DNA from 4 places in the Streptomyces sp. NPDC050806 genome. Region 4 is predicted to be linked to each of the others. Evidence: riboswitches for the same ligand, from Rfam matches in the RefSeq annotation. Region 4 holds a riboswitch; each other region holds the start of a gene.
What was found. A riboswitch is a leader RNA that binds a small molecule or an ion and turns the genes downstream of it on or off. The one in region 4 is predicted to bind cyclic di-AMP.

Region 1 (7,166 bases), on a different contig from region 4:
CCCTGCTGCGCCGCACGGGCCGCCAGAGCCGTCATCACGACCCGGCCCAGCCCCTGGCGGCGGTGTGCGGGGTCCGTGCGGACCTGGTCGAAGACCGCCGTCGCGCCGGCCAGCGCGACCCGGCCGCCGGCCGCCACCTCCCCGGTCGCGGCGAACGCGCGCGCGTCGACGATGCCGCCCTGGGCGACCGTCTCGACGACGTACCCGCCCGGCAGCACGGCCGGGTCCGGCGGCGGCGCGGGGGCCGCGCCGGGCACCAGGCCGTCCCGCAGCCCGTCGGGCACCTCCGGTGCCCCCGCCGCCCGTGACGCCCCGCTGTGCGACGCGCGGCCCAGCGGGGCGGTCATCAGGTACTCCGGTGCCCGGAACTCCCAGGAGGCCGGCAGCGCGGGCTCGACGGCCGAGCGGGGCGCGCAGACCTTCAGCCACAGGCCCGGCGTGATGAGCGCGACGGACAGGCGGCGCAGCACCGCGGGGTCCGCGGCGGGCAGGACGTACCGCGCGACCTGGTCGGTGCGGCCCACGGCTATCCGGAAGCCGCCCGGTACCTCGACCGCGCCGTCCGTGCCGCGCGAACGCACCCAGCCGTCCACCCAGGCGCGCACGACCTCGGGCCGTGCCACGGGCACGCGGTGGTGCTCGGTCATTGTGTCCACGGACCCGATCGTATTGCGAGAGCTTCGCAATAGTGACGGTCGAATTCGGCCCCCTTGCATAACGCTGCCGGGGCCACCCGAATCCTTGGAAAATCAGGCTGCTTGAGAGAGGTCAAGGGCCGTGCGGGTACATATCGGTGATGGTGTTCGGCTCTACTTCGATGTGGAGGGAGCCCAACTGGAGACGGACGGACCGGACATGGCCGAACGGCCGACGATCGTGCTGCTCCACGGGGGACCGGGGGCCGACCACACCCTGTTCAAACCGGAGCTTTCCGCCGCGGCCGGATTCGCTCAGGTCATCTACCTCGACCAGCGCGGGAGCGGGCGTTCCGTGCGGTGCGGGCCGACCCAGTGGACGTGGGAGCGGTGGGCGGACGACGCGATCGACTTCTGCGACGCGCTGGAGATCGAACGGCCCGTCCTCCTGGGCTCGTCCAGCGGCGGATGGGTCGCGCTGCTGGCGGCCATACGGCACCCCGACCGGTTCGCCGGGGTGGTGCTGGACAGCGTGATGCCCGGGGACACGTACGAACGGCTGGAGATGTTCGAACGGCTGGGAGGGCCGGAGGCGCGGGACGTCGCCCTGCGGTACTGGGCCGGGGACACCGGCGACGAGATGACCGAGGCGTGGGAGCGCGTCTGCCTGCCCCTGTACTCCCGGCAGCCCGGCGGGGACGCGGCCACCCACGACCGGCTCCGCCGGGTGCGCTGGAACGACGACGTGCTGGACCACTTCCGCACGGTGCTGGCGAGGGGGTTCGACCCCTGGCGCGGGCTGGAGCGGCTGGAGTGCCGCGCGCTGATCCTGGCCGGCGAGCAGGACCCGGTGGCGACGGCCTCGGCGGCCCGCCGTTTCGCGCACCGGCTGAGCCACGCGGACGTACGGCTGCACGTCCTGGCGGACGCCGGGCACGGGGTCTTCCGCGAGTCGCCGAAACGGGCGATGGACCTGTTGCGGGACTTCGTGGTGAGCGGTCATGTGCCGCGCTTGCATTGAACCGCCGAGGCCGCTTTTCCGTGGCCGAATATGGCTGCCGGTTCCGGTGTTACCGGCGGGCGCGGGCGTGCGGGACGCGAAATACGACCGGTCGGTCGAATTCTGAGCCGTAATTCATTGATTGCTAAACCGGCCGCCCGGTCTGCCGACAATCGTCTTCCGATACGAATGTGGCGACGATGGCCCGGTGTTCCCCTCGCGTCAGCAAAGCACCGGAGGGGCCCTCGGGGTTCGCGGCGCCGCCGACCCCTCTCCCTGTCCGCCGCGTCCGCCCTGCCGTTGGTACGGCGGTGGCCCGGGTCAAGGGGGAGCGGGCCCCCGCCGTACCTTCGGCGGGGGCGGCCGGCGGCCGTCGGGGCGGAACCGACGGCGGTGGGGAGCCGGCCGCCTGAACGAGGACGCTAAACCTCCCGGCGCCCGGCAAGCGGGCCATTGCCGGGCATTGCCCGCTCCCTTACCGGTCCGTGCCCGCTTCTGGCCGCCGGGTGAATGACGTCGACCGGTGACGTACGAGAGCGCGAACCAGGGGCGCGCGGCAGTTCGAGCCGACGGTGGACCTGCCCGCCGGGCCGCATGGAGCCGGAGCTACGATCGACCACTATGGACGTAGTGATCAATGTGTTCGTCGCGCTGCACATCATCGGCATCGCCTCGCTGCTCGGCGGCTTCCTCACGCAGATGAAGGCGATGAGCGCGGGCACCGCCCGCTTCGTGCCCGCGATGCTGCACGGCGCGATCACGATGCTGGTGACCGGCGTCATCCTGGTCGGCCTGAACCAGATGCAGGACTACGCGGTCGACAACATCAAGATCGGCGTCAAGCTCGCCGTCCTGATCGTCATCCTGGGTCTGGTCTACGTGAAGCGCGACGAGGAGAAGGTGGAGAAGCCGCTCTTCGGACTCGTCGGCCTGCTCACGGTCGTCAACATCTTCATCGCGCTCCTCTGGACCTGACGCCCGACGCACACAGTATGGGCGGGGCGGCCCTGAGGGCGGCCGCGCACTTCGTCTTTTCCGGAACCGGTTCAGGCCGGTCGTACGTTCCCGTAGATCGGCATGTAGTAGATCGACTCCACGCGTACGTTCGCGCCCGGCTTCGGGGCGTGGATCATCTTGCCGTCGCCGATGTACATCCCGACGTGGCTGATGTCGTCGTAGAAGAACACCAGGTCACCCGGTTGCAGATCCTCCGTTGCGACCCGCGTGCCGGTCTTCACCTGGTCCCAGGTCGTCCGCGGCAGCGAGACGCCGGCCGTCTTCCACGCCGCCTGGGTCAGCCCCGAGCAGTCGTACGACGTGGGCCCGGTGGCGCCCCAGACGTACGGCTTCCCGATCTGCGCGCGGGCGAAAGCGATCGCCTTCTCCGCCTTGGTCGCGTACGAACCGTCGGGCACCCCGGAGCCGGTTCCGGAACCGCTGCCCGTCCCGGAGCCGGACCCGCCGTCCGTACCGCCCGAACCGCCGTCCTGCTCCCGCTCGCGCTCGGCCTGCTCCCGCGCCAGCTCCTCGGCCTTGCGCTTCGCCTCGGCCTTCTTCTTGCGCTCCAGCTCCGCCAGCCGCGCCTTCTCCTGCGCGGTCAGCCGGGACAGCAGCTGCCGGGCCTCGGTCAGCTTGCCCTGGACCTCCTGCTTGGACGTCTTCAGCGACTCCTGGGACTTCTGCAGCTCCTCCAGGCCCTTCGTCGCCTGCGCACGCTTGCGCGCGGCCTGCGCCTGCTGGTCCTGGTAGTCGGCGACCGCCTCCTGCTGGCGGCCGGTGAGCCGCTTCATCAGGTGGTTGCGGTCCACGAACTGCTGCGGATCCTGCGCCAGCATCAGCTGCGCGGTCGGGCTCAGCCCGCCGGACCGGTACTGGGCGGAGGCGAAGGTGCCCAGCTCCCGCCGGGCGTCGTTCATCTTCTGGGTCCGCTCGGCCGCGGCGTCCCGCAGCTCGTCCACCTTGGCGCGCTGCGTCGCGGAGCGCTCCTTGGCTGCGTTGTACTTCTGGGTGGCGACCTCGGCCTGCCGGTACAGGCCGTCGACCTTCTTCTTGACCTCCTCCATGGAGGGCGCGGGCTTCCTGGGGGACGCATCCGCGGTCTGGGTGAGCAGCGTGACCGAGGCCAGCGCCGCGGTGGTGAGCCCGGCCGCCGTACGGCGGTGTGCGGGCACGGTGAGCATGCGGGTGCGCGGCTTGCGATGAGACGCCAAGGCCGGCGACTCCTTCCGTGGACCGCCTACCGGGTTAGCTGTCGGGTTCGGGCGCGTGAGCGCGCGCGTGGGGCCGCGCGCCCACTGGTGCTACGGAAGGTGCCCTACGGCCGTGCGGATCGCTCCGCGGGGGCCGATTCACCCCGGTCGTGCGTGTGGGTCCCCGGCTCCGGCTGGCCGTGGTGACGAGCAGTTGCCATGCGTATGGCAAGGGCCGTGCGTACGAACAGACCGGACTCGGCGGGGCGGCCCGTGCCGGTGCTGTCACCGGCGGTGGGGCGGGCTGCCCGGTCGGCACGGTAGCCAACTCGTGTGACTTCTGTGAAGGCTGATGTTCGATTTGCCCGCAATCTTTTCGTGACCTGATCGTGTCCGTGCCGATGTGAGGGCTGTCGCGACCACGGAATGTCCGGTGTCGTTGTCCGTCCGTGACGGGCGGCGGGGTGCCGTACCCTCCGCGCGCCCTCGGCGCCGCCCGGCGCCCGCCTCCCGGCCGCCGGGAAGCGTGCGCCTCGTGCCCCCGGCCGCCTCCACACCGCGTCCCCGCCCTCTCCGCACCGCCTCCCGCACTTCTCCCCGCACCCGAATTTCACGGCCGGGGCCGGGCTGTCGGTGGGGCGGCCTAGACTCGGTGGGCGATGAGCAGCCTCTTTGACGACAGCTTCCTGGCGGACCTCGACCCCAAGGACGAGGAGCCGCCGCCTCCCGAGGACGAGGACCGTCCGGCAGCGGAGGAGGTGCCGCACGACCTCTTCGGTGGCCGCTACGACGCGCCCGTGCAGCGGGACGCGTACTACCGCGACGGCGCGGCCCGCCCCGCCGTCGACCCGGCCGCGCTGCTGGAGGGGCTGAACGACCAGCAGAAGGCCGCCGTCGTGCACACGGGCTCGCCGCTGCTCATCGTCGCCGGCGCAGGCTCCGGCAAGACCCGCGTCCTCACGCACCGCATCGCGCACCTCCTGGGCACGCGCCACGTCCACCCCGGCCAGATCCTCGCGATCACCTTCACGAACAAGGCCGCGGGCGAGATGAAGGAGCGCGTGGAGGAGCTGGTCGGCCCGCGCGCCAACGCCATGTGGGTCTCCACCTTCCACAGCGCGTGTGTGCGCATCCTGCGCCGCGAGTCCAAGAAGCTGGGCTTCACCTCATCGTTCTCGATCTACGACGCCGCCGACTCCAAGCGCCTGATGGCCCTGGTCTGCCGCGATCTGGACCTGGACCCGAAGCGCTTCCCGCCCAAGTCCTTCAGCGCCAAGGTCTCCAACCTCAAGAACGAGCTCATCGACCACGAGGACTTCGCCGGGACGGCGGCCGACGGTTTCGAGAAGACGCTGGCCGAGGCGTACGCGATGTACCAGGCACGGCTGCGCGAGGCCAACGCCCTGGACTTCGACGACATCATCATGACGACGGTGAACCTGCTCCAGGCGTTCCCGGACGTCGCGGACCACTACCGCCGCCGCTTCCGGCACGTCCTCGTCGACGAGTACCAGGACACCAACCACGCCCAGTACACCCTCGTACGCGAGCTGGTCGGCCCGGGGACCCCTGAGGTGCCCGCCGCCGAGTTGTGCGTCGTGGGCGACGCCGACCAGTCGATCTACGCCTTCCGCGGCGCCACGATCCGGAACATCCTCCAGTTCGAGGAGGACTACCCGAACGCCACGACGATCCTGCTGGAGCAGAACTACCGCTCCTCGCAGACGATCCTCTCGGCCGCCAACGCCGTCATCGAGCGCAACGAGAACCGCCGCCCGAAGAACCTCTGGACGGACGCCGGCACCGGCCCGAAGATCACCGGCTATGTCGCCGACACCGAGCACGACGAGGCGCAGTTCGTCGCCGACGAGATCGACCGGCTCACGGACGCGGGTGAGACCAGGGCCGGCGACGTGGCGATCTTCTATCGTACGAACGCCCAGTCCCGTGTCTTCGAAGAAGTCTTCATCCGGGTCGGGCTGCCCTACAAGGTCGTCGGCGGCGTGCGCTTCTACGAGCGCAAGGAGGTCCGGGACGTCCTCGCGTACCTGCGCGTGCTCTCCAACCCCGAGGACACCGTCCCGCTCCGCCGCATCCTGAACGTCCCGAAGCGCGGCATCGGCGACCGCGCCGAGGCGATGATCGACGCCCTCTCGGCCCGCGAGAAGATCACCTTCCCGCAGGCGCTGCGCCGCGTGGACGAGGCGTACGGCATGGCCGCGCGCTCCGCGAACGCCGTCAAGCGCTTCAACACGCTCATGGAAGAGCTGCGGACCGTCGTCGAGTCCGGTGCCGGGCCCGCGACCGTCCTGGAAGCGGTCCTGGAGCGTACGGGCTATCTGGCCGAGCTCCAGTCGTCCACGGACCCGCAGGACGAGACCCGTATCGAGAACCTCCAGGAACTCGCCGCGGTCGCCCTTGAGTTCGAGCAGGACCGCGACGAAGACAATCCGGGCACCCTGTCCGACTTCCTGGAGCAGGTCGCCCTGGTCGCCGACTCCGACCAGATCCCCGACGAGGACGACGAGGGCACGGGCGTCATCACGCTGATGACCCTGCACACCGCGAAGGGCCTGGAGTTCCCGACCGTCTTCCTGACGGGCATGGAGGACGGCGTCTTCCCGCACATGCGTGCGCTCGGCCAGACCAAGGAGCTGGAGGAGGAGCGGCGGCTGGCGTACGTCGGCATCACGCGCGCCCGGGAGCGGCTCTACCTCACGCGCTCCACGATGCGCAGCGCGTGGGGCCAGCCCCAGTACAACCCGCAGTCCCGCTTCCTGGAAGAGATCCCGGACGAATACGTCGAGTGGAAGCGGACCGGCCCGGCGACGCCGTCCGCGTCCATGGGCGGGCTCTCCTCCGGCCTGTCCTCCGGCTTCTCCGGCGGCGGCTTCGGCTCCTCGTCCGCCTCGCGGAGCAAGGCCGGGCCGAGCGGCTTCGCGACCCGCCGGGCCAAGGACCGGCAGGTGGTCGCGCTGGCCATCGGTGACCGCGTCACGCACGACAGCTTCGGACTCGGCACGGTCGTCGGGGTCAAGGGCAGCGGCGACAACGCCGAGGCGACGATCGACTTCGGCGGCGAGAAGCCGAAGCGCCTGCTGCTGCGGTACGCGCCGGTGCAGAAGCTGTAGGCGGTACGGAAGCTGTAGGCGGTACGGAAGCGGTAGTCATACGCATGGCCCGGAGCCCCCGAGGGCTCCGGGCCATGCGTACTCGCGTGCGTAACCGCGGCTCGGCTCAGTTGGGGTCGATGCCCTTGGAGCGCAGCCAGGGCAGCGGGTCTATCGCGTCGCCACCGCCCGGGTGCACCTCGAAGTGCAGGTGGGGGCCGGTGGAGTTGCC
Region 2 (7,166 bases), on a different contig from region 4:
GCGGGCTGGCCGGACCGCGCGGACGAGTCCCGGTTCCCGCCCGGCGCGATGTTCCTGCTGTTCACCGACGGGGTGACCGAGGCGCGGGACTCCAGGGGCGTGTTCTACGAACCGGCCGTCCGGCTCTCCGGCCGGGTGTTCCCCGGCCCCGACGCGCTGCTGGACGCCCTCGTGGACGACGTGGCACGGCACACGGGGGGCGAGACCGAGGACGACATGGCCCTGCTGGCGCTCCGTCGACCGGAGGGGTGAGTCTCGGAGTCTCCGTGGGCCGGGGGGAGCCCTCGGAGCTTCCGCAGACCGGCGGGGGGAGTCTTGGCCGTGGGCCGGCTACATCGGCTCCGGCTCCGGCTCCGCGAGCCACTGCACGCTCCGCCCGTGCTGCTCCGTGAGCGCGACGGGCCGGCCGTCGACGGCGAGCGTGAGGAGGCGCGCGTCGGCGGGGCGCGGGCCGGGCAGCCACGGCAGCACGCTGTGGCGCTCCTGGGAGACCCAGTGGCCCGGCCGGTCCACGAGCAGCGACCGTACGACCCGGACGAACTCCTCGCGGCGCTCCAGGGGCAGGTGGGTCAGTGCCGCCGTGTGGAAGACGACCAGCGTCGCCTCGGGCGGCGCCTGCGCGGCCAGCGCGGGCAGCTCGTGCAGGAGGTCGCCGCGTACGAGGGGCACCGGCGGCGCGTTCCGTACCGCCTCGACGGCGGCGAGCTGCCGGCCGGCCCGGTCCGCGACGGACACACCACCGTTCCCCGTACGACGACCGTTGCCCGTACGACCACCGTTCCCCGTACCGCCGCCGTACCCCGTATCACCGCTGTTCCCTGTGCCGCCGCCGTTCCCAGTACCACCGGGCCGGGCGCCCCCCGTGCCCGTACCGGCACTCGTTCCGAGGGCCGTGTCGTCCCGCGGGCCCGGCCAGGCCAGGGCACGGAGCCAGCGGATGTCGTCCGGGTCGGACAGGTCGAGCGGGTCGAGGCCGAGGCCGGCCCGCCAGACGACCCGCGGCGGCGCGGCCGGTACCGGCGTGCCCGGGGACGTGCGGCAGGGAAGGACCACCGGGCTGCCCGGGTCCCCGAACTCCGGCCCGCCGTCGTACCGGTAGCGGTACCGGTCCGGATGCAGGCACAGCCCGGCCGCCGCGCCGACCTCCAGGAGCGCGAGCGGCTGGGGGAGACGGGCGAGGACGGGCAGCAGCGTGGCGCAGCGCGCGGGCTCGTCGGTCCGGGCGAGCCGCTGCCTCATGACGTCGCGTACGTCGTCCCAGTGCCGGATCGTCCACTCGCGCCAGCTCCGGTACGCGAAGACGCCGCGCGGGCCCTGCTCGGCGTGCGGGCCGTCGAGGTAACGGACGGCGGCGAGCAGGAGGTTGGGCTGCTGCTGGTTGCCGTGCGGCAGCGAGACGGCCAGGAAGTCGCAGAAGTCCGGGTCCTGGCTGATGCGGGCGGTCAACTCCTCGTGGGCGTCGGACTCGCCCCGCGCCTGCTGCCACGCGAAGTCCGCGTACCGATCAGCCACTGCCTGCGCGCTGTTGACGACCATGATCAGACGCTACTGCTCTCACTTTCCGTAGCCGAGGCGCACCCCTCCGCATAACAAGTGACAAACGATCAGTCCGGTTGGGGTTTCCGATCCACGGCCAACTCGCCCCAATTTAGCCGTGGCTGCGTGTATAAGTCCTGGTCAGCGGTCGTACGGATTCCGGGGAACGCTTGGAATCCAGCCGTCGCGTCCATTACTGTCCGATAACGGAGCGCGGTCGTTACAGCCGTCGCAAGAGACGGCAACGCGCGCCGACGCCGAATCCCAACAGCGCACTTCATTACCGCACCACCCGCCAAGGGAACCGGGGAACCACCACCTTGGGGTGAATCGGGCGACTCCCCCGGAGCCGCCCGTAGGAGACCTTCCTGCTCCGAACCCGTCAGCTAACCCGGTAGGCGAGAAGGAAGGAAAGGAGTGCGCCCCCGTGGCGTCCAACAAGCCTGCCCCCGAACCGTCCCGCCGGACCGCGTACGAGCCGTTCGCGACGCACGAGGGCGCGGTGCACGACCCGCACGCGTACCAGGATTCTTCGTCTCCGCACCCGTACTCGCACCCGTATCCGGGTGGCCACGAGGCCCCCGGGGCCCACACGGAACCGGCGTTCGCCGACACCGCGGCCTTCCCCGCGGTCTCCGACACGGCCACCTTCCCCGCTGTGACCGCTACCGGTCCTGTGACCGCTACAGGCCCGATGGCCGGTACGGGCCCGATGACCGGTACGGGTGCCGTGGCCTTCGGCGGTGCCGTGGCCTTCGGCGCGCGCGGCGGCGCCCACGATGGCGTGCCGTACGGCGCAGGCGCAGGTGACGGCGTGCACGACGGCGCGTGGGAGGAATGGAACCCCACGGAGGAGTCCGTACGCCCCGTACGCGGCCGGCACCGTGTGGCCAAGCAGCGCGGCGGCGGCCTCGCCCGCAGCAGCACGGTACTGGGCGTCGGCGTCATGGCGGCGGTCGGCGCGGGCGGCATCGCCACCGCGCAGGGCAAGCCGCAGGTCTCCATATCCATGCCCGACCTGGGCGGCATGGCCGAGCGCGTGTCCGAGAAGCTGGGCTCGCACGACTCCGCCGACACGGCGAACGCACAGGGCGGCCCGTTCACGCAGGCGGCCGGCGCCGCCGGGGGCGAGCACTCCCAGGGCGGCGACGCCCTCCGCGCCCGCATCATGGAACAGGCCGAGCAGGCACAGAACTCCGCCGACCAGGAGGCCCGCGAGGCCGCCGAGAAGGCCGCCGTCGAGCAGGCCGAGGCGGAGGCCGCCGAGCGCCGGCAGCAGGCCGAGGCCGCGAAGAAGAAGGCCGAAGCGGCAGCCAAGGCCAAGGCCGAGGAGGCGGAGCGCAAGAAGGCCGAAGCGGCCCGCGCCGCCAAGCTCGCCGAGCTGGCGAAGAGCTACACCCTCCCGGTCTCCTCGTTCACCATCACCGCCACCTTCGGGCAGGGCGGCGACCGCTGGGCCGCCGACCACACCGGCCTCGACTTCGCCGCGCCGACCGGCACCCCGGCCAAGGCGGTGCACGGCGGCACGATCACGCAGGCCGGCTGGGCGGGTTCGTACGGCTACCGCATCGTCGTCACGCTCGACGACGGCACCGAGCTCTGGTACTGCCACCTCTCCTCGATGGTGAAGACCTCCGGCAAGGTGAACTCCGGCGACGTCATCGGCCGGGTCGGCGCCACGGGCAACGTCACGGGCCCGCACCTCCACCTGGAGGTCCGGCCGGGTGCCGACTCCCCGATCGACCCGCTGCCGTGGCTCCGCGACCACGGCCTGAAGCTCTGACCCGGTCCGACCCGGCCTGACCTGGTCTGATCCGACAGTCGACGGCCGACGGCCGACGGCCGACGGCCGACGGCTAACGGTCGACGGTCAACGGTCGACGGCCCCGAAAACGGCCCATTCTTCGCCCGGCGGGCTTCCGTTCGCCCGTTCCGGGCACTTGTCCGCCGTCGCCGCCGCCTCGTGCGCCCCGCCCCGCAGGGCGCACACAGCAGGAGGGGAGAGGCGGTGGCCGACGGCCGGGTCTCCGCGTGCCCACGGACCGTCCCGGCCCTCCGTACGCGGACCCGCACTCTCCGGCGGCCCCGATGCCCCACACACCGGGGCCGCCGGCTTCCGTACGCCCGTAGGCCCGTGCGTCCGTACGCCCATGGGCCGATACGCCCGTGGGCCGGTACCCCCATAGGGCCGCCGTGCGTCCGTACGGTCAGGCGCCTGGTCCTGGGCCGCGCGAGGTCGCACAGGTACGCGGTCGTACAGGTACGTGGTCGTACAGGTACGTGTACGTGGCACAGGCGCGCGTTTGAGGAGCGGAAGCCACGCCACCCGCGCAGAATGGGAGGACCCGCCGCAGGGCCCCCGCAAGGGACCCCATCTCGCGCCGGTCACGCCGACGGCGCGCCGACCGAAGGACGGACACCGTGGAGTGGACCCTCGAAGTCATCACCGTCCCCGTCACCGACCTGGACCGGGCGAAGGAGTTCTACGCGGACCGGTGCGGCTTCAAAGTCGACACCGACGCGCAGATCGCCGAGGGCGTACGGATCATCCAGCTCACCCCGCCCGGCTCCCGCTGCTCGATCGCCCTCATCCAGGGCATGCCCCCGGCCCCCGGCCAGACCGATATGGCGCCGGGCTCGCTCCAGGGCCTCCAACTGTGCGTGGTGGACATCGAGGCGGCCCGTGCCGAACTGATCCAGCGGGGTGTCGACGTCGGTCCCGTCCAGCACCTCGGTGCCGACGGCTGGACCGCGGGCCGCGGCGAGACCTGGAACGCCTTCATGCTCTTCAAGGACCCCGACGGCAACGGCTGGATCGTCCAGGAGGCCCCGTCCCCCTTGAGCGAGCGTTAGCCCGCTGCCCGTGAGCGACCGACCGTCAGCCCGCCCGAGTGACCGACCGTCAGCCTGCCCGGGCGGCTGACCGGAATGCCGACCGGTCGACGGAATACCGACCAGCCGAGGGAATACCGACCGGTCGACGGAATAACCCTCACACTCGCCCCGCTGAACGGAAACATGGCCACTTCCACTCCTGCTTCCGTTCCCGGCCCGGTGCCCTCCTCCAAGCCGCTCGGCTCGCTCTCCGTCTCGCCGCTGTCCCTCGGTGGCAACGTCTTCGGCTGGACCGCCGACGAGGCGACGTCCTTCGAGGTGCTGGACGCGTTCACCGCGGCCGGCGGCAACTTCATCGACACGGCCGACGCGTACTCCTTCTTCGTGCCCGGCAACAAGGGCGGCGAGTCCGAGAAGATCATCGGCGACTGGCACACCGCCCGCGGCAACCGTTCCGACCTCGTCATCGCGACCAAGGTCGGCGCACTCCCCGAGCGCAAGGGCCTGTCCGCCGCCAACATCAAGGCGGCCGTCGACGACTCCCTGGCCCGTCTCCGCACCGACTACATCGACCTCTACTACACCCACTACGACGACGAGTCGGTCGAGGTCTCCGAGATCATCTCCGCCCTGGACGAGCTGGTGAAGGCCGGCAAGATCCGCGAGATCGGCGCCTCCAACATCTCCCCGGAGCGCCTGCAGGAGTCCCTCGACTTCTCCACCCGCGAAGGTCTGACCAAGTACGTCGCCCTCCAGCCGCACTACAACCTCGTCTCCCGCGACACGTACGAGGGCCCGCTGCGCGATGTCGCCGCCCGTTACGGCCTGGGTGCCATGCCGTACTACGGCCTCGCCTCCGGCTTCCTGACCGGCAAGTACCGCCCGGGCACGAACGTGGACAGCGCCCGCTCCGGCAAGGCCGCCGAGCACCTGGCCACCGAGCGCGGCCGCCGCGTCCTGGCCGCCCTCGACAAGGTCGCCGAGCGCCACGAGGCCGACCAGGCCACCGTCGCCCTCGCCTGGCTCGCCGCCCAGCCCACGATCACGGCCCCCATCGCCAGCGCCCGCACGGTCGCCCAACTCCCGGCCCTCATGGCCCTCGGCACCCTCACCCTCCCCGACGAGGACCTCAAGCTCCTGACGGCCGCCTCGGCGTAATCACCATCCCCCGCCCCCGAAGGGGCGCAGGGACCATCCACCATCCCCTGAACTCGAGGGGAGCAGGAGCCACCCTCGGGCCCGAGGGGCGCAGAGACCATCCCCCGGGCCCGAGGGGCGCAGGAGACAGGCACACAGAGGGGCGGACGTACATCCTCGCGTACGCCCGCCCCTCAGCCGATGCGGCACACAACCGCTCAGGCTCGGCTCACCTGTGCTCACTTCCGGTCGACGACCGCCCACGACGTAGCCGCCACGGCCCCGGCCGCCGCGAACACCGAGGGCCAGGCGCCCACCTTCTTGGCCAGCGGATGCGACCCGGCAAAAGCGGCGACATACAACCCGCTCAACGCCGCGGCCGTACCGTTCCCACCCTTCCGCTGCCACTCCCGAGCAGCCACGGCCCCGGCCGCCGCCAACGCCACCCCACCGAGCGGCCGCTTCTTGGTCCACCGAGCCACCCCATAGCCCCCCACCAGCCCAGCAGCCGCCACCACACTCGCCGGAACCCGAGCCATCGTCACAACCTCCACATCATGGACATCTCTCCGCATGACCTTACGCTCGGTCGTACTCGTCCATGCCGCTGCCTCCACCCGCCTCGCGGGTACGGGCAGGCGTCGGACGCCGGACTCAGTCCGGTGGGTCGGACGGGCCGGTGGCGGTCTTCCCGGCCCGTTTGGCGGCGAACGCCGAGGCGATGCGTGTGGCGACCTCTGCGGGGTCTTCGTGCTCCCAGAAGCGGAGCACCGTCCAGCCGGTGGCGGTGAGGTGTTCGGTCGTCTCCAGGTCACGCGCCATGTTGCGGTCGAGCTTCTGCCGCCACCATTCGGCATTCGCCTTCGGGTGGGTCGCGTGCTGAGGGCAGCCGTGCCAGAAGCACCCGTCGAGAAAGACCGCGACCTTGAGGCCGGGGAAGGCGATGTCGATCGTTCGACGTGGCATGTCGGGCACGCGTCGCTGCAGCCGGTAGCGCATCCCGGCGGCGTGGAGCAGGCGGCGGACGGCCATCTCCACAGAGGTGTCCTTGCTGGCCTGGCGACTCATGCGCGCCGATACACCGGGGGAGGAGGGCGTGACAGGCACGGTGCCCATTGTGCCGGACAGCCGGCGAGTACTTGGATCGCGATGTCCTCCGCGAAGTCGCAGTCAGGTGCGGGGGAGGGGCCGCCTGTTCGGTGTTGCTGTTGTCGAGCAGGCGGGGGTCCCACTCTCCGACGCACGTGCTCGGCTACGGGACACGGTCGTGGCCCCAGGCCCTCGTACAAGTTGGGGGCGGAGCGTTCTGAGGTTCCCAGGTGCGTTCACGAGCGCTCGGCTCCTCTTGGACGACTGACGTAGCGCCAGCAGCCAAGAGCGTTGAGTCGAGGAAAGCGAAGCCAAGGACGTCGCTTGCGGACGGCATGAACTGATCGATATCAGACCTAAGTTGCTGCCTTGAGCGTATGGTTTGTCCATGAGGTTACGTGTGTTGCTCAGTGAGATTGCGGAGGCGCACGGTGCTGCACAGCGGCTGGACGGGCTCGGCGCAAGAGCTGCGGGGGCCTGTGGGGAGCGCCTGGCGCCGGCGCCCTCGAACCGGCTCGTTGTCGCGGAGTTCAACCTCTCCACAGTCAAGATCGATCGCACCAGGGTGG
Region 3 (7,166 bases), on a different contig from region 4:
ACAACGCCGTGCTGTCCATCGTGGGCGACATCGACCCCGAGCAGACGCTGGCCTGGGCGGAGAAGTACTTCGGCTCCATCCCGGGCCACGACGGCAAGCAGCCGCCGCGGGACGGTTCGCTGCCCGAGACCATGGGCCGGGAGCTGCGGGAGGTCGTGCACGAGGAGGTGCCTTCGCGGGCTCTCATGGCGGCGTACCGGCTGCCGCACGACGGCACCCGTGAGGCTGATGCCGCGGACGTGGCGTTGACGATCCTGGGCGGCGGCGAGTCCTCGCGGCTGTACAACCGCCTCGTGCGCCGCGACCGCAGTGCCGTCGCGGCGGGCTTCGGGCTGCTGCGTCTGGCGGGCGCGCCGTCGCTGGGCTGGCTGGACGTGAAGACCTCCGCGGGTGTGGAGGTGCCGGCGATCGAGCGGGCCGTCGACGAGGAGCTGAAGCGCTTCGCCGAGGAGGGGCCGACCGCCGAGGAGATGGAGCGGGCGCAGGCCCAGTTGGAGCGCGAGTGGCTGGACCGCCTGGAGACGGTCGCCGGGCGCGCGGACGAACTGTGCCGGTACGCGGTGCTGTTCGGTGACCCGCAGCTCGCGCTGAGCGCCGTACAGCGCGTTCTGGAGGTGACTCCCGAGGAGGCGCAGGCGGTCGCCGCGGCCCGGCTGCGTCCGGACAACCGCGCGGTGCTGGTCTACGAGCCGACCGGGCCCGCCGAGGCCGCCGCGGTGGAGGCCACCGAGGCCGACGCGACCGCCGCCCAGCACGACACCGAGACCGAGGAGGCGGCGCAGTGACCGAAGCCGTGACCCCCACCATGACGTTCCACCCGCAGCCGCAGGCCGGGCAGCCGAGGCCGTGGGCGTTCCCGGCGCCGGTGCGCGGCCGGCTCGGCAACGGCCTGACGGTGCTGCGTGCCGACCGGCCGGGCCAGCAGGTCGTCGCGGTCGAGATCAACCTCGTGGCGCCGCTGGAGGCCGAGCCCGCCGGCTTGGACGGTGTCGCCACCATCATGGCGCGCGCGCTCTCCGAGGGCACCGACAAGCACGACGCCGAGGAGTTCGCGGCCGAGCTGGAGCGCTGCGGCGCCACGCTGGACGCGCACGCCGACCACCCCGGTGTCCGGGTCTCCCTCGAAGTGCCGGCCTCGCGCCTCACGAAGGCACTGGGCCTGCTGGCCGACGCGCTGCGTGCCCCGGCCTTCCCCGACGGCGAGATCGAGCGCCTGGTGCGCAACCGTCTGGACGAGATCCCGCACGAGCTGGCGAATCCGGGGCGCAGGGCGGCGATGGCGCTGTCCAAGCAGCTGTTCCCGGCCACGGCCCGGATGTCCCGGCCGCGGCAGGGCACGGAGGAGACGGTGGCGCGTATCGACGCCACCGCGGTGCGTGCCTTCTACGAGGCGCACGTGCGTCCGGGGACGGCCACCGCCGTGGTCGTCGGTGACTTCGCCGGGGTGGACCTGGACGCTGCGCTGGAGGAGACCCTCGGGGCGTGGGCGGGCTCGACCGCGGAGCCGGTGGCGGCCTCGCCCATCGTGGCCGACGACACCGGCCGCGTCGTGATCGTGGACCGGCCCGGTGCGGTGCAGACCCAGCTGCTGATCGGCCGGATCGGCGCCGACCGGCACGACCGGGTGTGGCCGGCGCAGGTGCTCGGCACGTACTGCCTGGGCGGCACGCTGACCTCCCGGCTGGACCGTGTGCTGCGCGAGGAGAAGGGCTACACGTACGGCGTGCGGTCGTTCGGCCAGGTGCTGCGGTCCTCCGCCGACGGTACGGGTGCCGCGATGCTGGCCATCAGTGGCTCGGTGGACACCGCCTCCACGGGGCCCGCGCTGGAGGACCTCTGGAAGGTGCTGCGGACGCTGGCCGCCGAGGGGCTGACCGACGCCGAGCGGGACGTGGCGGTGCAGAACCTGGTCGGGGTGGCGCCGCTGAAGTACGAGACGGCGGCGGCCGTCGCGGGGACGCTCGCCGACCAGGTCGAGCAGGAGCTTCCCGACGACTTCCAGGCGCAGCTGTACCAGCGGATGACCGAGACGGGCACGGTCGAGGCGACCGCCGCCGCGGTCAGTGCCTTCCCGGTGGACCGGCTGGTGACGGTTCTGGTGGGCGACGCCGCGGAGATCGCGGAGCCGGTGCGGAAGCTGGGCATCGGCGAGGTGTCGGTCGTCAAGGGCTGATGCGGAGCGGGCCGGCGGCGGAGAGGACCGTCGCCGGGCCTCGCGATAACGGCTGTGAATTCGCTCGCGCCGTACGGCGGGAGGGCGGGCCGGAACGGCTCGTACCGGTGTCGTCACGGGGTGGCGTGAAAGTCGTCAACGCCGCTCACATATCAGGACATAGTGGATCCCGGGTCGCCAATGCGGCCCGGGATCTCTACTTTTGTCCGGAATGCAGTAGGTGGTTGCTCGCGTGCCGTGTGGCGTCCGGCACAAACTCCTGTTTCTGTTTGCTGATCGCGAGATGTCCCGTTTAGCGTCGGTCCGGCTGTTCGACAGAAGTGCGCCGCACCCGCGGCCGCCGGGCAGTCATCGCCGAGTCCCCGTACGGCGCGAGCCAGGGGAGCCGGGGACCCACATGTCCCTTGGGGTGAATCGGGCGACTCCCCCCGGAGCCGCTCGTAGGAGACCTTCCTGCTCCGAACCCGTCAGCTAACCCGGTAGGCGAGAAGGAAGGAAAGGAGTGCGCCGGTCATGGCGTTCACCCGTGCCACCGGCAAGCACCGCCGCCCCGGCCGTGCTGCCCGGACCACCCGCAACATCGCCGGCATAGCCGCGGCGACCGGCGTCGCCGTTTCCATCGCCTCCCCGGCGCTGGCCGCGAACGAGGACCCGGCCGCCACCACCGCCGACACCGGCCTCACCCGCGCCATCGCCGACACCGGCGACCGGGTCGCCGACAACATCGTTGCCCAGGCCGACGCGCAGGAGGAGGCCGCCGAGGTCGCCGCCGCCCGCGCCAAGGTCGAGGACGCGGCCGTGAAGAGCGCCGAGGACGCCAAGAAGAAGGCCCAGGACGAGCGCCGCAAGGCCGCCGAGGCCGCCAAGGAGAAGGCCGAGAAGAAGAAGGCCACCGAGGCACGCGCCTCGCGCTCGGAGGCCCGTACCACCCTCAGCGCCTCGGGCTTCGTCGCGCCGATCTCCGGCAGCTACGTCTCCACGCCGTACAAGGCCTCCAGTGGCCTGTGGTCCTCCGGCAGCCACACCGGCATCGACTTCCACGCCGCCTCCGGCACCGCCGTCCACGCCGTCGGCGCCGGCACCGTCGTCGAGGCCGGCTGGGGCGGCGCGTACGGCAACAACGTCGTCCTGAAGATGGACGACGGCACGTACACCCAGTACGGCCACCTGTCGTCCATCGGCGTCTCGGTCGGCCAGAAGGTCTCCGCGAACCAGCAGATCGCGCTGTCCGGCAACACCGGCAACACCACCGGCCCGCACCTGCACTTCGAGGCGCGCACCGGCCCGGAGTACGGCTCGGACATCGACCCGATCGCGTACCTGCGCTCGCACGGCGTCAACGTCTGACGACCGCGCACCCTACGGCGCGCTCCGCGTACCACCCGAAGCCCCGGCCCGACGGCCGGGGCTTCGGCGTCCCCGGACACGCTTCCGCCCCCGCGCTCCCGCGTACCCCTTTCCTCGGCCAAAAAATATCCAGGAATTCGTCACGGCCATCGGAAATGGCGGCCCGGTGTCATAGAGTCACGGAAAAGGCGCCGCCCGGCGGCGTTTCCGGAGGATTGCGGCGGAGGCACGGACGATGCGAGGAAATATTTCGGCGCATGCGGTCTGCACGGCGATTCGCGACGACATCGTCTCGGGCGCGTTCCCGCCCGGTTCCCGGCTGATCGAGGAACTGCTCGCCTCCCGGTACGGCGTCTCCCGCGTCCCCGTACGTGAAGCGCTGCGCACCCTGGAGTCCGAGGGGTTCGTCACCACTCGCCGGCACGCGGGCGCGTGCGTCGCCGAGCCGACCGAGCAGGAGGCCGCCGACCTCCTGGACATCCGCCTCCTCCTGGAGCCCCTGGGTGCCGCCCGTGCAGCGGCCCGTCGCTCCGCCGCGCACCTGAAGGTGCTGCGCGGTCTGGTCCGGCTCGGGCGCGCGAGAGCCCGCCACGGCAACCCCGACGACCTGCGGCAACTGGACGGCTGGTTCTACGGGACGCTCGCACAGGCGAGCGGCAGCGCCAGTATGACGGCGCTGCTCATTCAGGTGCGCCGCAAGATCGACTGGGTGTACGCGGTCGACCTGGGCCGGGTCTCGCCGGGGGACGTGGACCGCTACTGGCAGGAGCTCGGCGCGATCGTGGACGCGGTGGCGCGCGGCGACGCCGAACGCGCCCGCGCGCTGACCGCCGCCCACGTGGAGCGCACGATGCCCGCCCACCGGCTGCGCCGTCCCGCACCCGCGGTGAGGGAAGCGAAACGGTCCGTAAACATGGCGCGCGTTCAGGATTAACACCGCTGCCGTATACAACTCATGGGGGAATTCCGTCCCCTGTGGTCGGCTGCAATCGGCGTGCCTGAATTTCGAGAGTACGCGCACGGCGAGGTAATTCCGTGTGCGGCATTGCGTGGATGCCGTCGCATTCTGCTTGCGGTGGGGGCGTTTCCCGCTGGAGGTCTTCGACGCGGTTGTGCTTGCAGGGCGCGCGGAAATTCCGTACAGGCCGGCAGGCCGGCAAGGGGGCTCCGGCCTGCCGGACGCGGAACGGCCCCCGCCGGACGTGGAACGGCCTCCCGCCGGACGTGGAACGGCCTCCCGCCGGACGCAGAACGGCCCCGCCCGTGACCCGTGGCGGGTCACCGTGGCGGGGCCGTGAGAGGCCGTTCCGGCGGCGTGGGGCCCGCCGGGTCTCCCCGAAGGGTCAGACCGTCTCCGGGAGCTCCTCCAGGCCCTCGGAGACGAGCTTCGCCAGGCGGTCCAGCGCCGCGTCGGCGCCGTCGGCGTCCGAAGCCAGCACGATCTCCTCGCCGCCCTGGGCGCCCAGGCCCAGGACCGCGAGCATGGAAGCGGCGTTGACGGGGTTGCCGTCACCCTTGGCGATCGTGACCGGCACGCCGGAAGCGGTGGCCGCACGGACGAAGATCGAGGCGGGGCGGGCGTGCAGACCCTCGGCCCATCCGACATTGACGCGGCGCTCAGCCATTGTGTTGCCCTTCGGGTCGGAGAAGTTGTCTAGACCAGTGTCTCACGCGGGCACCGGTGGTCCGGTGTGCCCAGCCCGGGCGAGCGCTCGGATCCTAGAAGTCCAAGCCTGCGTCACGCCCCGGCTGTACGCATGCTGAGACCCGGTCGTACGCACCGTCCCGCCACCGGGCACGTACGGTCGTGTCCGTGCGGCCTTCGGGGCACTTCGACCGGCCCCCGATACGCAGCCGGTCGTACGCTGTCCGCATGGAGACGCCGTCGGATGCCGCCGCCTACCCCGCCCACTGGGAAGCCGACGTGGTGCTGCGTGACGGCGGCACCGCCCGGATCCGCCCCATCACCCCGGACGACGCGGAACACCTGACCTCCTTCTACGAGCAGGTCTCCGACGAGTCGAAGTACTACCGCTTCTTCGCGCCCTACCCCCGGCTCTCCGACCGCGACGTGCACCGCTTCACCCACCACGACTACGTGGACCGGGTCGGGCTCGCCGCCTTCGTGGGCGGCGAAATGATCGCCACGGTCCGGTACGACCGCATCAACGCCGACGGCCGCCCCGCCACCGGCCCCGACGCCGACCAGGCCGAGGTCGCCTTCCTAGTCCAGGACGCCCACCAAGGCCGCGGCGTGGCCTCCGCGCTCATGGAGCACATCGCCGCGGTCGCCCGCGAACGCGGCATCCGGCGCTTCGCCGCCGAGGTGCTGCCCGCCAACACCAAGATGATCAAGGTGTTCACGGACGCCGGGTACACCCAGAAGCGCACCTTCGAAGACGGCGTCGTCCGCCTCGAATTCGACCTCGAACCCACCGAGCAGTCCGTGGCCGTCATGCGCGGCCGCGAGCACCGCGCCGAGGCCCGCTCCGTACAGCGGCTGCTCGCCCCCGGATCCGTCGCCGTCATCGGCACCGGCCGCGCCCCCGGAGGCGTCGGCCGCTCCGCCCTCCGGAACATCCTCGACTCCGGCTTCACCGGCCACACGTACGCCGTCAACCACGCCTTCCCCGAAGGCGGCAGCACGCTGGACCCGGAGGGCGTACCGGCCTACCGCTCGCTCCGCGACATCCCCGGCCCCGTCGACCTCGCCGTCGTGGCCGTACCCGCCGCACACGTCCCCGACGTCGTACAGGACTGCGGCGAACACGGCGTACAGGGGCTCGTCATCCTCACCTCCGGATACGCCGAGGCCGGCCCCGAAGGGCGCGAGAAGCAGCGCGCACTGCTGCGCCAGGCCCGCTCCTACGGGATGCGGCTGGTCGGCCCGAACGCCTTCGGCCTGATCAACACCGCGGCCGGCGTCCGCCTCAACGCCTCCCTCTCTCCCCGGCTGCCCGGCGCCGGCCGCGTCGGCCTCTTCACCCAGTCCGGCGCGATCGGCATCGGACTGCTCAGCGCCCTCCAGGAGCGCGGCTCCGGGGACGGCGCCATCGCCGGGGTCTCCACCTTCGTGTCGGCCGGCAACCGCGCCGACGTCTCCGGCAACGACCTCCTCCAGTACTGGTACGAGGATCCCGCCACCGACGTCGCGCTGCTCTACCTGGAGTCGATCGGCAACCCCCGCAAGTTCACCCGGCTCGCCCGCCGCACCGCCGCCGCCAAGCCCGTCGTGGTCGTCAAGGGCGCCCGGCACAGCGGCACCGTTCCCCTCGGCCACACCGTCCCCGCCACCCGCGTCCCCGACTCCACCGTCTCCGCCCTGATGCGCCAGGCAGGCGTCATCCGCGTCGGCACCGTCACCGAACTCATCGACGCGGGCCTGCTGCTCGCCTCCCAGCCGCTGCCCGCCGGCCCCCGTGTCGCGATCCTCGGCAACTCCGAAGCGCTCGCCCTCCTCGCGTACGACGCCTGCCTCACCGAGGGCCTGCGCCCGCAGCACCCCCATGTGCTGCCCTTCGCCGCCACGACCGCCCAGTTCCGCGCCGCGCTGGCCGACGCCCTCGCCGGTGACCGCATCGACGCCGTCCTGATCACCGCGATCCCGTGGGTCGCCGAGGGCAGCAGCGCGGACCCCGAGGAGATC
Region 4 (7,166 bases):
GCGCATGTCCTCGCGCTTCACGTTGTTGTAGAACTTGGCAGCGTCGCGCGCCAGGTCCTCGACCTCGCCGATGGTCTCGGCGCCCGCGAAGCCACCGCCGATGAAGACGAAGGTGAGCGCCTTGCGGCGGATCTCCTCGTCGGTCGTCGACTCGGCCTTGTCGAGCTGCTCAAGCACGTGGTTGCGCAGGCCGATGCCCTCCTCGACGCCCTTCATACCGATGCCCTGCTCGGCCAGGCCGGGGGTCGGGAAGGTGCGGGAGACCGCGCCCATGGCGATGACCAGGTAGTCGAAGGGCAGCTCGTACGCCTCGCCCACGAGCGGGGCGATCATGGCGACCTTGCGGTCCTGGTCGATGGTGGTGACGCGGCCGGTGAGAATCTCGGCACCCGGCACAGCGCGTCGCAGCGGGACGACGACGTTGCGCGGCGAGATGCTGCCGGCGGCAGTCTCGGGGAGGAAGGGCTGGTACGTCATGTACGAGCGCGGGTCGACGACCGTGACGGTCGCCTCGCCGTACCGCATCTTCTTGAGGATGCGGCGTGCCGCGTACAGGCCTACGTACCCACCGCCTACTACGAGGATCCTGGGACGCTCCGTGGTGCTCATGTCATCGAGTATCCACCCCCACTTGGGGGGTCGCTCGTGAGGGCCTTCACAAGCAAGGAAGAGGGGTCTGCTACACTCCGCGCCTTCGTGATCGACGCCATAGTCACGCGGGGGAACCACAGGGTCCCGCCGAGCGTTGCACACCCCTCCTCATCAGGGCTTGCGGCCCTTTGTGAGGCTGGACCACGCGTCACATAAGCGCGTCTTTAAGCCCGCCGAAACCGCACATTCCCCGGTGCGCGCTCACAGGTGAGCCCCGAAGGGACGAGTGCGGGTCGACTTGTTGCCCCATCGGGCGCTTTTTTCATGTGAAGAGTTTCACGAACATTTTCTCCGGCACGCCACGAAGGGGCTCCGGAACGCGTCACTCACGCGCCCCGAAGCCCCTCCCCGTACCTTCCAGAAGCCCTCAGCGGGCCTCTCGGGCAACGCTCCAGGCGATGCCGTCCAGGATGTCGTGCTCGGAGACGACGACCTCCTGAGCGCCCGTACGCTCCATGATCGAAAGCAGTACGAGGGCACCCGCAGCGATCACGTCGACCCGGCCCGCGTGCATCACCGGGATCGCCGCGCGCTCGTCGTGCGTGGAGCGCAGCAGCCGCTCGGTGATCTCCCGGACCTCCGTCAGCGGGATCCGCGCGTGGTGGATGGCGGCCGAGTCGTACTCCGGCAGCCGCAGGGCGATGCCCGCGAGCGTCGTCACCGAGCCCGCGAGCCCCACCAGGGTGTGCGCCCCGTCCAGCGGCACGGTCTCCGCGGCCTTGTCCAGCGCCGCCGCGATGTCCGCCGTCATCGCGGCGATCTGCTCGGCCCCCGGCGGGTCGATGACCTCGCCGTCCCGGACGAGGTGCCGCTCGGTCATCCGGACACAGCCGACGTCCACGGAGCGGGCGGCCTGCACGGAGCCGGCACCGAGCACGAACTCCGTCGACCCGCCGCCGATGTCCACGACCAGGTAGGGCTCCTCCATGTCGGCGCGGCCCGTCAGCTCCTTCGTCGCGCCCGTGAAGGAGAACTCCGCCTCCTGGTCGCCGGTGATGACCTCGGGCTCGACGCCCAGGATGTCCACCACGCCGCGCACGAAGTCGTCCCGGTTCTCCGCGTCGCGCGAGGCCGAGGTCGCCACGAAGCGCAGCCGCTCCGCGCCCAGCTCCTCGATCACGGCGGCGTACTCCCGGCAGGCCGCGAAGGTCCGCTCCAGCGCCTCCGGCGCCAGCCGGCCCGTACGGTCCACGCCCTGGCCGAGCCGGACGATCTTCATCCGGCGGTCCAGGTCCTTCAGCTCGCCGGTCTCCGGGTCCAGGTCCGCGACGAGCAGACGGATGGAGTTGGTACCGCAGTCGATGGCGGCGACGCGCTTCACTCGGAGGCTCCCTCTTCCTGGTTTCCCTCGTTCCCGCACGGGCCCACGCAGGGGCCCTTCCGCCACCACTCCGGCAACATGGCGATGGCCTCGTCGCCCAGCGGGTTCACGCCGGGCCCCGCCGCCAGCGAGTGGCCGACCAGGACGTGCAGGCACTTCACCCGGTCCGGCATGCCGCCCGCGCTCGGGAAGCCCTTCAGCTCCTCGATGGCGTCGCGGCGCCGGATGTAGTCGTCGTGGGCCGCGCGGTAGGCGTCGGCCAGCTCCGGGTCGGTGGCCAGCCGGTCGGTCATCTCCTTCATCACGCCGTTCGCCTCCAGCGTGCCGATCGCGGAGGCCGCGCGCGGGCAGGTGAGGTAGTACAGCGTGGGGAAGGGCGTGCCGTCCTCCAGGCGCGGGGCCGTCTCGACGACGTCCGGGTTGCCGCAGGGGCAGCGGTGCGCGATGGCGCGCAGGCCGCGGGGCGGGCGGCCCAGCTGCTCCCGGAACGCCGCGACGTCCGCGTCGGTGGGCTCGGTGGGCTCGGTCTGGGGAGGCGGCGTGTCCATGCAGGCTTCTCTTGTCGTCAGGGTTGTACGGTCGGCCGCCCCATCATCCCCCGGCGGCGCGCCCTCGCGCGTCGGCGGAGTCCAGGCCGGACCAGATCGGTTCGTACCACGGGCGCTGCACGGCGCCCTGTCCGGCGCGCGGCCGGCTCGCGCCGGTGCCGTCCACGACGGTGTAGCCCGTCTCGCCGGGCAGTACGTAGTGCAGGTGGCGGCGGGCCTGCTGGCGCACGTACGCGGGGTCCTGCCAGCGGGCCTTCTCCTGGCGCAGCCGCTGTACGGCGTCCTGCGTGGTCTCGGCCTGGCGGCGCTGGTCGTCGATGTCCGAGCGCTGGGAGACGTAGGCCCTTATCGGGTACGCCAGGGCCACGACCAGCGAGCACAGGACGAGCGCGAGCAGCGCGGCGCGGCCGGTGAGCCGGCTGCGGCGCGGGGAGCGCGCGCGGTAGACCCGGGCCGCGGCCTGCTCGCCGAGCGCCTTGAGCCGGGTCGCGGTCGAGAAGCGTTCCGCGGACACCTGCCGCCTCCCCTGCCTCGCCTCGTACATACGTCCCCGGCAACGGTACGGGACCGCTGCCGGGGACGTACGGAAGCCGGGGCTTTCCGGCCGCGGGGCCGTCAGCACTCAGCCTTTGAGGCGCGGGGTGTCAGCCTTTGAGGCGCGGGCGTCAGCCCTTGAGCCGCAGGGCCGACTCAGCCCTTGAAGCGCGGGAACGCGCTGCGGCCCGCGTACACCGCGGCGTCGTCGAGGATCTCCTCGATGCGCAGCAGCTGGTTGTACTTGGCGACGCGCTCGGAGCGGGCCGGGGCGCCGGTCTTGATCTGGCCGCAGTTGGTGGCGACGGCCAGGTCGGCGATGGTGACGTCCTCGGTCTCACCGGAGCGGTGCGACATCATGCACTTGAAGCCGTTGCGCTGGGCCAGCTCGACGGCGTCCAGGGTCTCGGTCAGCGAACCGATCTGGTTGACCTTGACCAGGAGGGCGTTGGCGGAGTTCTCCTCGATGCCGCGGGCCAGGCGCTCGGGGTTGGTGACGAACAGGTCGTCGCCCACGAGCTGCACCTTGCTGCCGAGCTTCTCGGTGATGACGTTCCAGCCGGCCCAGTCGTCCTCGAACAGCGGGTCCTCGATGGACACGAGCGGGTACGAGGCGACGAGCTCCTCGTAGTACTCGGTCATCTCGGCGGCCGAGCGCTCCTTGCCCTCGAACTGGTACTTGCCGTCCTTGTAGAACTCGGAGGCGGCGACGTCCAGCGCGAGCGCGATGTCCTGGCCGGGGGCGTAGCCGGCCTCCTTGATGGCCTCCAGGATGAGGTCGAGGGCCTCACGGTTGGAGCCCAGGTTCGGGGCGAAGCCGCCCTCGTCGCCCAGGCCGGTGGCCAGGCCCTTGGCCTTCAGGACCTTCTTGAGGGTGTGGTAGACCTCGGCACCCCAGCGCAGCGCCTCGGAGAAGGACTCCGCGCCGATCGGGGCGATCATGAACTCCTGGATGTCCACGTTGGAGTCGGCGTGCGACCCGCCGTTGAGGATGTTCATCATCGGAACGGGCAGCACGTGCGCGTTCGGGCCGCCGAGGTAGCGGAACAGCGGCAGGTCGCTGGCCTCGGACGCGGCGTGCGCGACGGCCAGGGAGACGCCCAGGATCGCGTTGGCGCCCAGGGAGCCCTTGTTGTCGGTGGCGTCCAGGTCGAACATCGCCTGGTCGATGAGGCGCTGCTCGGTGGCGTCGTAGCCGACCAGCTCGGGGCCGATCTGCTCGATCACGGCGAGGACAGCCTTCTCGACGCCCTTGCCGAGGTAACGGTTCGGGTCGCCGTCACGCAGCTCGATGGCCTCGAAGGCGCCGGTGGAGGCGCCGGACGGCACGGCAGCGCGGCCGGTGCTGCCATCGTCGAGGCCGACCTCGACCTCGACCGTGGGGTTGCCTCGCGAGTCGAGGATCTCGCGAGCTACGACGACGTCGATCGACGGCACGTTGTCTCCTTCATGGGTGTCATCTGGAGTTCTGCAACACGAGCCTAACGGCCCGGGGACCGTCCGCCTGCCCCTAGCCCCTTCCGTGAGACGAAAAAGGACCCAAAGGCCCTCAATACGGGAGGTAAGAACCGGTTTTCATGGCGGACATATCTGCCATAACGGGCACTACGCATCTGAGCGGCGGCCCGCCCGGATGCCTGCGCGCCAAAGCCGCCCCGCAAACGTGAAGCCCCGCCGTGACGCGCTCGGGGGCTTCGCGTCGCGGCGGGGCGGTCACACGGGCCGGGCCGCACGCCGATCGTGCACCGATCGGACGGCGGCCCCGGCCGGGGGGGCTGTCAGGACCCGTCAGTGAGGCGGATCAGACCTCGAGCTTCTGGCCCGGGAAGATCAGGTCGGCGTTGTCGCCCACGGTCGACTTGTTGTTCTCGTAGACCGTCTTCCAGTTCTCGCCGTGCGCCTTGGCGATCTTGCCCAGGGTGTCGCCGGACTTCACGGTGTAGTTGCCGTGGCCCTGCTTCGGGGCGGCCTTGGGCTGCACCGACTGCGGCTTCGGGGCGGCCTGCTGCTTCGGCGCCTCCTGCTTGGGGGCGGCCTGCTGCTTCGGCGCCTCCTGCTTCGGGGCCTGCTGCTGGGCCTGGCCGGAGCCGGTGTCCACCTGCGCGGCCGGGCCACCGGCGGTCAGGCCGCCGGCACCGGCGCAGCCCCAGGCACCCGGGCCCTGCATGGCGAGCAGCTTCTCGGCGGTGGCGATCTGCTGGTCCTTGGTGGCCAGGTCGGCACGCGGCGCGTACTTGGTACCGCCGGCGGCGGCCCAGGACTGGTTGTTGAACTGCAGGCCACCGTAGTAGCCGTTACCGGTGTTGATCGACCAGTTGCCGCCGGACTCGCACTGGGCGACCTTGTCCCAGGTGGCGACCGAGGCGGCGTTGGCGGAACCGGCGGTCATCAGCGGAACGGCCACGGCGGCGCCGGCGACACCGGCGAGCGTGACGACGCGGACGGCCTTCGAGGGGCGGCGGTGCTTGCCCTTGAGCATGGTTGTTCTTCCTCACCGACGCCTGCGAGGTGAGCTGTCGGGTTCGGGCTGTGAGTGGCCCGGCCGGACGCGCTTCCGCACACCCGGCTTCACCCCAAGCCGCCCGCTGCGTTTCCACTGCGGTGACGGCACTTACCTTGGGTCCCCCGCTCCTGCCTACGGCGCTTGCGCGACGGTTGTCCGACCGATCACCGGCAGGATTCGGCGAATGATCGGCGGGCCCGCTTGGTGCGAGCGGTGAAGAACGTAAACACACACCCCTCGGCGGTTCAAACCACCCTTTCGTAGGACAGTTGACCGTTTTCGATCATCGAAACCATCCGTTTGCGCAGGTCGAACACGGTATGGAAACAACGGATACGGCGGGCGGAAACGCTCCGGGACGAGACCCATGTCTCACTTTCCCCAATTGGGTACAACCCGGCCGCACTTATGCCGCCCGCCCCCTGCGTCACTGCCCCAGATCGAGCCGCTGACCAGGGTGGATAAGGTCCGGATCGGTCCCGATGACGCCCTCGTTGGCGGCGTACAGGCCGGTCCAGCCCCCGGTCAGCCCGCGCTCCTCGACGATCGCGGACAGGCTGTCGCCGGGCCGCACCGTGTACGTGTCGTCGCCACCCGAGGTACCGCGGTGCGCGTCCCCGCCGCGCGAGGCGTGCCGCCCCGTGGAACGGCCGTCCTTCCCCTTGCCGTCCGCCCTCTCGCCCGCACCGTCGCCCGCCGAGCCGCGGTGGCGGCCGGTACCGGGGGCCGAGGGGTCGCCGGAAGGAGCGGACGCGTCGCCGGACGGCCGGTCGGCGGAGCCGCCCGCATCCCGCCCCGCGGAGTCCTCACCGGAGTCCGCGCCGGAACCCTTGTCGGCGTCCGTGGCGCCGTCGGACGGCTTGGCGGTGGCGTCGCCGGACGGCTCGGCGTCGGGCTCGTCCGCCGGCGGGGTCGTGGCCTCATCGGAGGGGTCGGTCGTGGCGTCGCCGGACGGCTCGGAGGAGGCACCGTCGGACGGCTGCGCCGAGTCGCCGCCGCCCTCCTCGCCCGTACCGGCGGACGGGCCGCCGGAGGCGTCGTCGCCGGACTCCGAGGGCTGCGGGGCGGGCGCCTCCGACCCGCCCGGGTCCACGTCGGGTATCAGGCCGTCCACGTCCAGGCGGGCGTTGACGGCGCAGCTGGGCCAGGCGTCCGGGCCACGGTCGTTCAGGATCGACTCGGCGACCGCGATCTGCTGGGAGCGGCTGGCGAGGTCCGGGCGCTCGGCGTAGGACTCGCCGCCGTAGTCCCGCCACATCTGGAGGGTCAGCTGGAGCCCGCCGTAGAAGCCGTTGCCGGCGTTGGCGCTCCACATGCCGCCGCTCTCGCACATGGCGACGCGGTCCCAGGTGGCGGTGTCGGCGGCCTGCGCGCCGCCCGCCGTCAGCAGCGGCAGGGCCAGGCCCGCACCCGTGACGGAGGCCGCCACCAGGAGGGCGGGGGCCTGGCGGGGGCGGCGGTGTCTACCGTTGCCGGAGCGCATGCGAATGCCTTTCGAGCGGCGGCTTGAGTTGTCGCACGCAAGGTAGCGGGGGCCCGGTCCGGTCTCAAGCCGGTGTAGCGGAGATCACGCGTGGATCACGCCGCTGACGCCACGTCAGTTCAGGCC

Region 1: another riboswitch for cyclic di-AMP. It lies ahead of ACZ6WH_RS23225 (C40 family peptidase); the one in region 4 lies ahead of ACZ6WH_RS27010 (transglycosylase family protein).
Region 2: another riboswitch for cyclic di-AMP. It lies ahead of ACZ6WH_RS37380 (M23 family metallopeptidase); the one in region 4 lies ahead of ACZ6WH_RS27010 (transglycosylase family protein).
Region 3: another riboswitch for cyclic di-AMP. It lies ahead of ACZ6WH_RS35965 (M23 family metallopeptidase); the one in region 4 lies ahead of ACZ6WH_RS27010 (transglycosylase family protein).

What each region holds. Positions count from the first base shown of each region.
Region 1 is NZ_JBVJIF010000007.1:242,962-250,127, forward strand. Features, by position in the region: gene ACZ6WH_RS23210 (GNAT family N-acetyltransferase) at 1-647, opposite strand, end outside; gene ACZ6WH_RS23215 (alpha/beta fold hydrolase) at 856-1,656, shown strand; gene ACZ6WH_RS23220 (hypothetical protein) at 2,257-2,610, shown strand; gene ACZ6WH_RS23225 (C40 family peptidase) at 2,682-3,845, opposite strand; cyclic di-AMP (ydaO/yuaA leader) riboswitch at 3,854-4,040, opposite strand; gene pcrA (DNA helicase PcrA) at 4,484-6,955, shown strand; gene ACZ6WH_RS23235 (M23 family metallopeptidase) at 7,062-7,166, opposite strand, start outside.
Region 2 is NZ_JBVJIF010000017.1:20,724-27,889, reverse strand. Features, by position in the region: gene ACZ6WH_RS37390 (PP2C family protein-serine/threonine phosphatase) at 1-252, shown strand, start outside; gene ACZ6WH_RS37385 (DUF2332 family protein) at 331-1,536, opposite strand; cyclic di-AMP (ydaO/yuaA leader) riboswitch at 1,811-1,952, shown strand; gene ACZ6WH_RS37380 (M23 family metallopeptidase) at 2,231-3,319, shown strand; gene ACZ6WH_RS37375 (VOC family protein) at 3,958-4,389, shown strand; gene ACZ6WH_RS37370 (aldo/keto reductase) at 4,555-5,529, shown strand; gene ACZ6WH_RS37365 (hypothetical protein) at 5,748-6,047, opposite strand; gene ACZ6WH_RS37360 (very short patch repair endonuclease) at 6,163-6,624, opposite strand.
Region 3 is NZ_JBVJIF010000014.1:146,255-153,420, forward strand. Features, by position in the region: gene ACZ6WH_RS35955 (M16 family metallopeptidase) at 1-785, shown strand, start outside; gene ACZ6WH_RS35960 (M16 family metallopeptidase) at 806-2,173, shown strand; cyclic di-AMP (ydaO/yuaA leader) riboswitch at 2,516-2,673, shown strand; gene ACZ6WH_RS35965 (M23 family metallopeptidase) at 2,687-3,520, shown strand; gene ACZ6WH_RS35970 (GntR family transcriptional regulator) at 3,756-4,454, shown strand; gene ACZ6WH_RS35975 (HPr family phosphocarrier protein) at 4,864-5,145, opposite strand; gene ACZ6WH_RS35980 (bifunctional acetate--CoA ligase family protein/GNAT family N-acetyltransferase) at 5,394-7,166, shown strand, end outside.
Region 4 is NZ_JBVJIF010000008.1:493,757-500,922, reverse strand. Features, by position in the region: gene ACZ6WH_RS27035 (NAD(P)/FAD-dependent oxidoreductase) at 1-609, opposite strand, end outside; gene ACZ6WH_RS27030 (Ppx/GppA phosphatase family protein) at 1,019-1,972, opposite strand; gene ACZ6WH_RS27025 (DUF501 domain-containing protein) at 1,969-2,520, opposite strand; gene ACZ6WH_RS27020 (FtsB family cell division protein) at 2,564-3,034, opposite strand; gene eno (phosphopyruvate hydratase) at 3,211-4,491, opposite strand; gene ACZ6WH_RS27010 (transglycosylase family protein) at 4,856-5,533, opposite strand; cyclic di-AMP (ydaO/yuaA leader) riboswitch at 5,538-5,707, opposite strand; gene ACZ6WH_RS27005 (transglycosylase family protein) at 5,985-7,040, opposite strand; gene ACZ6WH_RS27000 (cytochrome P450 family protein) at 7,155-7,166, opposite strand, start outside.